DNA from 2 places in the Ureibacillus suwonensis genome. Region 1 is predicted to be linked to the other one. Evidence: riboswitches for the same ligand, from Rfam matches in the RefSeq annotation. Region 1 holds a riboswitch; the other holds the start of a gene.
What was found. Region 1 has a riboswitch for thiamine pyrophosphate ahead of tenA (thiaminase II). Riboswitches for the same ligand answer to the same signal wherever they lie in the genome.
Positions count from the first base shown of each region.

Region 1 (4,477 bases):
GGGTTTTCTTATTGTTGAAAAATGGGAAGGGAATTTCCTGATTGCCGGATTTGCGGTTTGCATAGTGGATGTGCAATAACAATTATGAATGAGGTTCAGTGACGCTTATGGTATATAAGAAAAAATATCCCACAGAAAGCCATATATTGCTATTCCGTGGGATTGGTTATGTAAAACCTTAAAGAGGTAACCCATCAATAAAGTTTTCAATTTCCTCTTGCGTTTTTCTGTCCCGGCTAACGAAACGGCCAATTTCTTCCCCTTTATTGTAGGCAATGAAACTTGGAATTCCAAAAACGTCCAGTTCGCCGCATAAATCAATAAATTCATCCCGATCTACTTTTACAAAAGTATATTGAGCATATTTTTCTTCGATGGCAGGAAGAAACGGTTTAATAAATACGCAGTCTTTGCACCAATCTGCAGAAAACACAAATATGATGCGCTCTTCGTTTTTCAGTTCATGAAATTGCTCTACGGATTGCAATGATTGCATTTATGACTCCCCCAAATATAAATAGTATGATAAATGGTATCATATCATAATATTTACTACAAAACAAACAGATTTACTCTGAATATATAGGTGGGGAATTCCATTATGCTTAACATGAGTTGTTAAGCGTTTTTTATGTAAAAAAATCTTTGCATTTAATAAAAATTTTTCATCCCATAAAGGACTCATGGTTTGAAAAAAACGGGATATTCTAAGGGGGAAAGGAGGATTGATTTTGGTCCGAAAAATAATTCTCTCCTTGGTTCTTGTGCTTGCATGTTTAACGGCCTTTTCCTCTTTTGCAAACGCGAGCGAACATAAGGAAGATGTGTACAATGAGCGGATGAATTTGTATAAAAGCTATGAAACGCCATTTGTTCCCTGGTATCGTTTGGCGGCTGTCGACCAATATGAACGGAATATTCAGGAAGTGCGAAAGGATATTCCAAAGCGGGAAAGCGCCATCGCCATTCATTTTTCCCATGAATTCTGGGCAGGTGAACTGAATCCTGACACAGATGACACTACGCCGTTTACCATTCAGTATTTTGGCGGCAAGGGCCTTGATGGGAACGGCGATGGCAAAGCCGACCGGAATGATGACCAAGATATTTTATTTACGATGGCCACCTATTTAGGGAAATTTGGCCCATCGGAGGAAGATTTTAAAACGGCTTTATGGGAATATTACAAAGATGAAAAAATCATCAATCAAATTATAACCATTCAAACGCTTTATAAACATTTCAATACAATTCAGCTGGACAAGCATATTTTTCCCCTCCCGGTCCGTGGATACAATTATAGTTATAAAGGGACTTGGGGTGCCAGCAGGGGATGGGGCGGAAGACGAATCCATGAAGGAACGGATATTTTTGCCGGTTATGGCACACCGGTTTTATCTACGTCTTATGGCGTTGTTGAAGTAATGGGTTGGAACCAATTTGGCGGTTGGCGGGTCGGCATCCGGGATCATCATAATACTTATCATTATTATGCTCATTTGGCGTATTTCAATAAAGAGTTGAAGGTGGGCGACATCGTGGAGCCTGGAACCATTCTTGGCGGTGTTGGAAGTTCGGGATATGGGAAGGAAGGAACGAGCGGCAAATTCCCTCCGCATTTGCATTATGGCATGTATAAATTCAACGGGCGGACTGAATGGGCTTTTGACCCGTATCCGCATCTTTTGCAATGGGAAAAGCAGACGAAGCAGGAACGCAAATAATAAGGTTGCTTTAGCGTGCCATTCGCTAGGGCAACTTTTTTGTTGCGAGAACATTTTGATAAAAGCCGCAAGGGATCTGTTGAAAATGCAAGTCCTCCAGCATCTCCTTGGATTTATCCAAAGTCGCAAAGTCTTGAAAAAAATTCCAAATAAATTATCCATTTTATCCTATTGAAATATTTTCTTGCCCATGTCACAATGATTGTAATTTCATAGTGCATTATCCAATCACTAGGGGTGCTAGTTTTAGCTGAGAGAGGCATTGCCTCAACCCTTTGAACCTGCACTAGGTAATGCTAGCGAAGGGAAGTGGTTGCTGGGACTCGTATTGTCTTTTTATGTTTTTTTACAGTTTGCCGATTTCGGGTTTTCAAGCCACTTCTTTCAGGAAGTGGCTTTTTTTCATGAACAAAAAAAGATGGGGGATAGGAATGCAATTCACAGATCGACTTTTTGAAAAGTATCATACCGTTTGGAGAAAAAATCATGAACATCCTTTTGTGAAAGAGTTGGGAGCAGGAACACTGGATCCTGACAAGTTCCGTTTTTACATGATACAAGATTATTTATACTTAATCGATTATTCCAAATTGTTTGCATTAGGTGCTGTGAAAGCGCCAAATCTCGAAGTGATGACGGTGTTTGCCAACCTGCTTTATTACACGATGAATGAGGAAATGGCGTTGCACAGAAAATATGCCAGCCGTTTTGGAATCACGGAAAAAGAGTTGGAAGAGGCAAAACCTTCCCCGGTAACCCTTGCTTACACCCACTACATGTTGGCGGTTGCCCAAAACGGCTCCATCGCCGAATTGGCGGCTGCCCATTTGGCTTGTGCATGGAGCTATTGGGAGATTGGATGTGAATTGGCTGAAATCCCGGGGGCAAAAAATCATGAATTATACGGCGATTGGGTAAAAACGTACAGTTCAGAAGAGTTTGGCCAGTCTGCGCAATGGAATCTCGATTTGCTCAATCAATTGGCGGAAGGGAAGCCGGAATCCGAACTTCAGCGGCTGGAAGAAATCTTTTTAAATACGACCCGATTTGAATACATGTTCTGGGATATGGCTTATCATCAACAAATGTGGCCGATGGATGAACAGGTGACTGCATAATTTTTTGCGAAGGGAAGTCGTTTGGTTGGAACTGCACATAATCACCGATGGGAAAAAGACAAATGAAGAGTTGAAGGAAATCATTACATCGGTTTCTGCTGTTGTGGATTACATTCATATACGCGAAAAAAATAAATCGCCCCATGAGATTGTTGCTCTAGTAGAGGAGTTACTAAAGGCAGGGGTGCCGAAAGAAAAGCTTGTCATCAATGACCGGCTGGATATTGCTCTTGTGACTGGAATTCCGAATGTGCATCTGCCAGGGAAGGGGCTTCCGGTAGAAAAGGTCAAAACGGCATTTCCACATATGAAAGTGGGGGTCAGCATCCATTCCCTTGAAGAAGCGGAAAGAGCGGAAGAAGCAGGAGCTGATTACTGTTTATTCGGCCATGTTTTTGAAACGGACAGCAAAAAGGGATTAATGGGAAGAGGAACGGGTGCCCTTGGTGTAATTGTTGAACATGTAAAGATTCCAGTGATTGCCATCGGCGGAATTACTCCTGAGAATGCCGGAAAAGTGCTGGAGAAAAAAGTGCGCGGCATTGCAGTGATGTCTTACATTTTCTCATCGAAACACCCAAAAGAAGCGGCAACCCGTTTAAAACAAGTGTCAAAGGGGAAGGGGGATGACGTTGCAACTTTATATCAATGGACAGAAGACGGAAGTGGATAACAATGTGAAAAATGTGGCAGATTTGCTGAAGTCTTTTCAATTGCAAGGACGGATTGTCGTTGTTGAACAGAATGGAAAAATTATACTGAAAGAGCAATATGACAAACAGCCGGTAAATGATGGCGACAAAATCGAAATCGTCCATTTTGTTGGAGGGGGATAAACATGTTAAAAATTGCAGATAAAGTATTCCAATCAAGATTATTGCTAGGTACAGGGAAGTTCCCGAATTTTGAGGTCCAAAAGGAAGCGGTGGAAGCATCCGGAGCGGAAATTTTGACTTTTGCCGTAAGAAGAATGAATATTTATGAACCGTCACAGCCGAATTTTCTGGAAATGCTCGATCTTTCAAAATACACCCTCCTGCCGAATACTGCCGGGGCAAAAACGGCGGAAGAAGCGGTGAGGATTGCAAGACTCGCCAAAGCATCAGGACTGTGCGACATGGTGAAAGTGGAAGTCATTGGGGATGATAAAACCCTTCTTCCGGATCCGGTTGAAACACTAAAAGCTTCAGAAATGTTATTGGAAGAAGGTTTCATTGTCCTTCCTTATACTTCCGATGATGTAGTCTTAGCGAAGAGACTCGAAGAATTGGGGGTGCATGCCATCATGCCGGGCGCTTCACCCATTGGTTCAGGGCAAGGGATTGTGAATCCGCTGAATCTCTCCCTCATCATTGAGCAGGCGGGTATTCCGGTCATAGTGGATGCGGGAATCGGCTCGCCTGCGGATTGTGCCATTGCGATGGAGTTGGGGGCAGATGGCATCTTATTGAATTCAGCGGTGTCCGGGGCAAAAGATCCGGTGAAAATGGCAAAGGCCATGAAGCTGGCCATCGAAGCGGGAAGACTTGGATATGAAGCTGGCAGAATTCCGAAAAAACGGTATGCTGTTGCCTCCAGTCCAATAGAAGGGATGCTTCTTTCCTAATGGAACGGTATTCCCGGCAACGGTTGTTT
Region 1 is NZ_JBHSNQ010000195.1:24,244-28,720, reverse strand. Features, by position in the region: gene ACFPOH_RS16925 (thioredoxin family protein) at 179-496, opposite strand; gene ACFPOH_RS16920 (M23 family metallopeptidase) at 732-1,724, shown strand; TPP riboswitch at 1,948-2,049, shown strand; gene tenA (thiaminase II) at 2,156-2,842, shown strand; gene tenI (thiazole tautomerase TenI) at 2,868-3,515, shown strand; gene thiS (sulfur carrier protein ThiS) at 3,475-3,678, shown strand; gene ACFPOH_RS16900 (thiazole synthase) at 3,681-4,448, shown strand; gene ACFPOH_RS16895 (ThiF family adenylyltransferase) at 4,448-4,477, shown strand, end outside.

Region 2 (4,477 bases), on a different contig from region 1:
TTCAAAGAGTTTATTGTATTTCGCTTTTTCGGTTTCCAGCTGGTTCGTCAATTTGTCATATTCCAAATTGTGTTTCAGCTGATATTCTTTATAGTCTTCAAGCAATTGATCATAGCTCATTTGCTTATTGGTCAAGCTGATTTCCAAGTCCCGAATTTCCTTTGTTTTTTCCTGGATGATTTGATCTTTTTTCAATTGATCGCGCTTTAGGCGATTGATGATTTGGTTCGCATTTTCCAATTGTTCTACCAGCGCATTATATTTATAGGAAAGCAATTGGCGGTCTTTAATGATATTTTCAATTGAAACAATGACATCCATTGCCACTTTGTCTTGCTGATCCCTTGAAAAAATGAAAGACTCTTCTTCAGCTTTAATCGGTTGAACCGTTTCTTGTTCTTCCACTTTTTCATTTTCTGCAGGCAAATCTTCTACAACCATTTCGGGAGATTCTTCCCGTTGTTCCATCTCACTCTGATTCGATAAAGGATTTTTAAACCATCCCAATCTCTTTTTTTCCATTTCATTAGCCAAAATATCATCTCCTAATATCTTGTAAAAAAAAATAAACGAAATTTCCTATTAATATAGAAAAAGGGTTACAATTATATACAAATTCCTACTTTCATTTTATATCTAAGTCGAAGAATGTCAATAACTCGTTGGTGAACATATGAAGGCGGGGAAAGGATATTTCGTATCTTTGTCGTCCAATTGAAAATACTATTGTAGAAAATAGGGAAAAGGAAGGGGTCTTTTTGAAAATCACAATCGAATGGACGTATCACCACAAGGGTGTGGAAACGGTTTTTCGTTCGGAAGAAATGCCTCCAGCCCACGCCCTTTCCGTCGCGGAAGAGCTGATGAAAACCGGAAGAACAAAAAACATTCTTTTTTTGGATGAACATGATTCGACTTGGACATTGAAAGAAATAAAAAAATATATAAAAGAGATGGAAACGGAACCTTCGAATGTGACGGTTTATTTTGATGGCGGATTTAATCTTGAAAGCCGCATATCCGGGTTGGGTTGTGTCATTTATTTTGAGCAAAACGGAAAGAAATATCGGTTGCGGAAAAATTTGACTTTGAATGGTCTTTCTTCCAATAATGAAGCGGAATACGCAGCGCTTCATTTTTCTGTCCAAGAATTGGAGTCTCTTGGCGTCCATCACCAAACGGTCCGATTTATCGGCGATTCGCAAGTGGTGATCAATCAAATGAGCGGTGAATGGCCGGTTTATGAAAAAGAGTTGATGAATTGGGCGGATCGAATTGATGAATCTTTGAACCGGCTTGGCATCAAACCCGAATTTGAACCGGTTTCCCGAAAAGAAAATGAAGAAGCGGACCGGTTGGCAAACCAAGCTTTGGATGATATCGAAATAGACGGGAAAATCGAACTGCAATGAATAAATGAATCGAAATAACCAAGTTTGTTAGTTTTATAAAATCATGTAAAATTGAAAAATCCATATGGTATAATGTAGGAAACAACAGAATTATTATGTTTTTTTGCAGGGGTGGCCGAGTGCCTGAGAAGGTGAAAACACCTAACCCTTTGAACTTGATGCAGCCAGTACTGCCGTAGGGAGCAATCCATGAATTCATAGATGGATATTGTGAATTTTTTGCTCTCCAATTACTGGAGAGCTTTTTAATTACATAGGGAATTTTGGAAATTGCAGGGGTGGCCTGGTGCCTGAGAAGGTGGAAACACCTAACCCTTTGAACCTGATGCAGTTAGCACTGCCGTAGGGAGCAATTGAAGATACTTGCAGTCTTTTCAATGCTCTTTTGCGCCGTGCAAAAGAGCATTTTTAAGTTTCAAAAGATTAATCCGGATTGAAAGGAGAAAACAAATGAGCTTATACAAAATCAGACAAAAGAATCCATTGATTCATTGCATTACCAATACCGTGGTGACAAATTTTACAGCAAACGGCTTGCTTGCCATTGGCGCTTCACCTGTCATGTCGGATGAGCCATTGGATGTTGAAGATATGACATCGATTTCCGATGCATTGTTAATCAATATTGGCACATTGAATAAAAATTCAGTGGAAGCCATGTTTTTAGCCGGAAAAAAAGCGAATGAATTGAATATTCCTGTTGTATTGGATCCGGTGGGGGCAGGTGCCACGAAATATCGTAAAGAAGTGTCTGAAAATCTGTTGAGAGAAATCAAGTTTGATTTAATCCGTTGCAATGCCGGTGAATTGGCTGCAATCGCCGGAATCGATTGGCAGGCAAAAGGTGTGGACAGCGGAGAAGGGGAGATGGATATTGTCCTTGTGGCAAAGGATACGGCCAAGAAATTTGGAACAATGGTTGCGGTTTCAGGAAAAGAAGATGTTGTAACGGATGGGGAATGGATTCTTTTTGTCCGCGGCGGCCATGAGTGGATGACGCAGGTGACGGGGACGGGCTGTTTATTGAGCGCCATTTGCGCGGGAGCATTATGTTTGGAAGGGGACAGACTCGAAAATATCCGGAACGTGTTGGCCGATTATAAAAAAGTGGCCGAATTTGCTTCGAAAGAAAAATACCTTGGTTCATTCCAAGTGGAAATCATAAACGGTCTACATCAAATTTCAAGAGGTGAATTATAATGAATATCGTTATGACGATTGCAGGCTCGGACAGCGGTGGAGGCGCCGGCATTCAGGCGGATTTGAAAACATTCCAGGAGCTGAAGGTTTTTGGCACATCCGTCATTACGGCATTGACGGCCCAAAATACGTTGGGTGTGGAAGGGATTTATCCAACAACTCCTGATTTTGTCGAACTTCAAATGAAGGCGGTTTTCGAAGATTTTGATGTAAAAGCCTTGAAAACGGGAATGTTGTTTTCTGCGGATATTATTCAAAGAATCGCGAAAAGCTTGAGGGATCAAGAAGTTCAAATCGTTGTCGATCCGGTTATGATTGCGAAGGGCGGACAAGCGTTGCTGCAAGAAGATGCCGTGCGGGCCATGAAAAAGGAATTGCTGCCGATTGCGAACATTGTCACCCCAAACATCCCGGAAGCGGAAACCATCACCGGCATGAACATTCATACTGCGGAAGAGATCCGGGAAGCGGCGGAGAAGATTTTGCAGCTTGGAGTTGATTGCGTCGTCATGAAAGGGGGGCATTTGGACGGGCCATCCGCGGTTGATACGGTGTTTTTCAAAGACGGGTCTTCATTCAAAATGAGATCAAAAAGAATCAATACGAAACATACCCATGGGACAGGATGCACTTTTTCGGCAGCCATTACCGCCCATTTGGGAAGAGGGCTGTCTTTGAAGGAAGCCATTATTGAAGCGAAAAAATTTGTCCAAGGGGCTATCGAAAATCCGCTCAATATCGGCCATGGCCATGGACCGACGAATCACTTTGCCCATCGGTTGGGATATGAAGCGGAGGTGGAAATCATTGAATAGAAAAGAGTTGGCGGTTTATTTCATTATGGGAACGGAAAATTGCAAGAGCGAACATCCCCTTGAAGTATTGAAAGATGCATTGCAAGCGGGAATTACTTTTTTTCAACTGAGAGAAAAAGGGAAACAACCGTTAACCGGTGGGGAGCTTGAACAATTTGCCAGGGAATGCCAATCCTTATGCAAACAGTATCAGGTGCCATTTATCATTAACGATGATGTGGAACTTGCGTTAAAAATTGATGCCGATGGTGTTCATGTGGGACAAGACGATACACCGATCCAAGAAATTCGGGAAAAGTTTCAAAATAAAGTTATCGGTGTTTCCGTCCACAATGAAGAAGAATTGGTGAAAGCCGTCCAAAGCGGCGCCGATTATGTGGGCATCGGTCCAATCTATGAAACGAAATCAAAGCCGGATGCAAAAAAGCCTGCGGGAGTGACATTTTTAAGGAAGGCTCGTGAAATGTATCCGAATTTCCCCATTGTGGCAATTGGCGGCATCACACCAGCGAACGCACAAAAAGTGAAAGAAGCCGGAGCGGATGGGGTGGCGGTGATTTCCGCCATTTGCGAAAGCGATGATCGGCATAAAACTGTGCAATTATTGAAAGGGAAATAAAGGAATTTTAAATAAACTGAAAAAAAGGAATTTACACAATAATAAAATTCGATTATAATTGAATTCGTAATTAAATAGGGAGCGGAAACATGGTGGAGTCTGTCAAAAGGGCTCCACCATGTCTTTTTTTGGCTTCCTTTCATAGAAAATTGACAACAGGGGGTTACAAAGGTGGATGTTTTTGACTTTATTTTACAGATTGTTCTCGTGCTACTTGTTGCCAAAATAGCGGGTCAAATCAGCCTTCGCTTTGGTCAACCGTCCGTCCTCGGAAAAATCATTGCCGGGATTATCCTGGGTCCAGCTGTTCTCGGTTGGATTGAGCAAACGGAACTGATTCATGTTTTCAGTGAAATCGGCGTTTTATTATTGATGTTCCTCGCCGGACTTGAAACGGATTTGGAGAGTTTGAACAAAAATATGAAGGCGGC
Region 2 is NZ_JBHSNQ010000009.1:129,567-134,043, forward strand. Features, by position in the region: gene ACFPOH_RS00940 (hypothetical protein) at 1-534, opposite strand, end outside; gene ACFPOH_RS00945 (reverse transcriptase-like protein) at 759-1,412, shown strand; TPP riboswitch at 1,510-1,611, shown strand; TPP riboswitch at 1,677-1,778, shown strand; gene thiM (hydroxyethylthiazole kinase) at 1,863-2,612, shown strand; gene thiD (bifunctional hydroxymethylpyrimidine kinase/phosphomethylpyrimidine kinase) at 2,612-3,427, shown strand; gene thiE (thiamine phosphate synthase) at 3,420-4,046, shown strand; gene ACFPOH_RS00965 (cation:proton antiporter) at 4,218-4,477, shown strand, end outside.
Region 2: linked by a shared signal. The riboswitch ahead of thiM (hydroxyethylthiazole kinase) and the one ahead of tenA (thiaminase II) in region 1 are both predicted to bind thiamine pyrophosphate.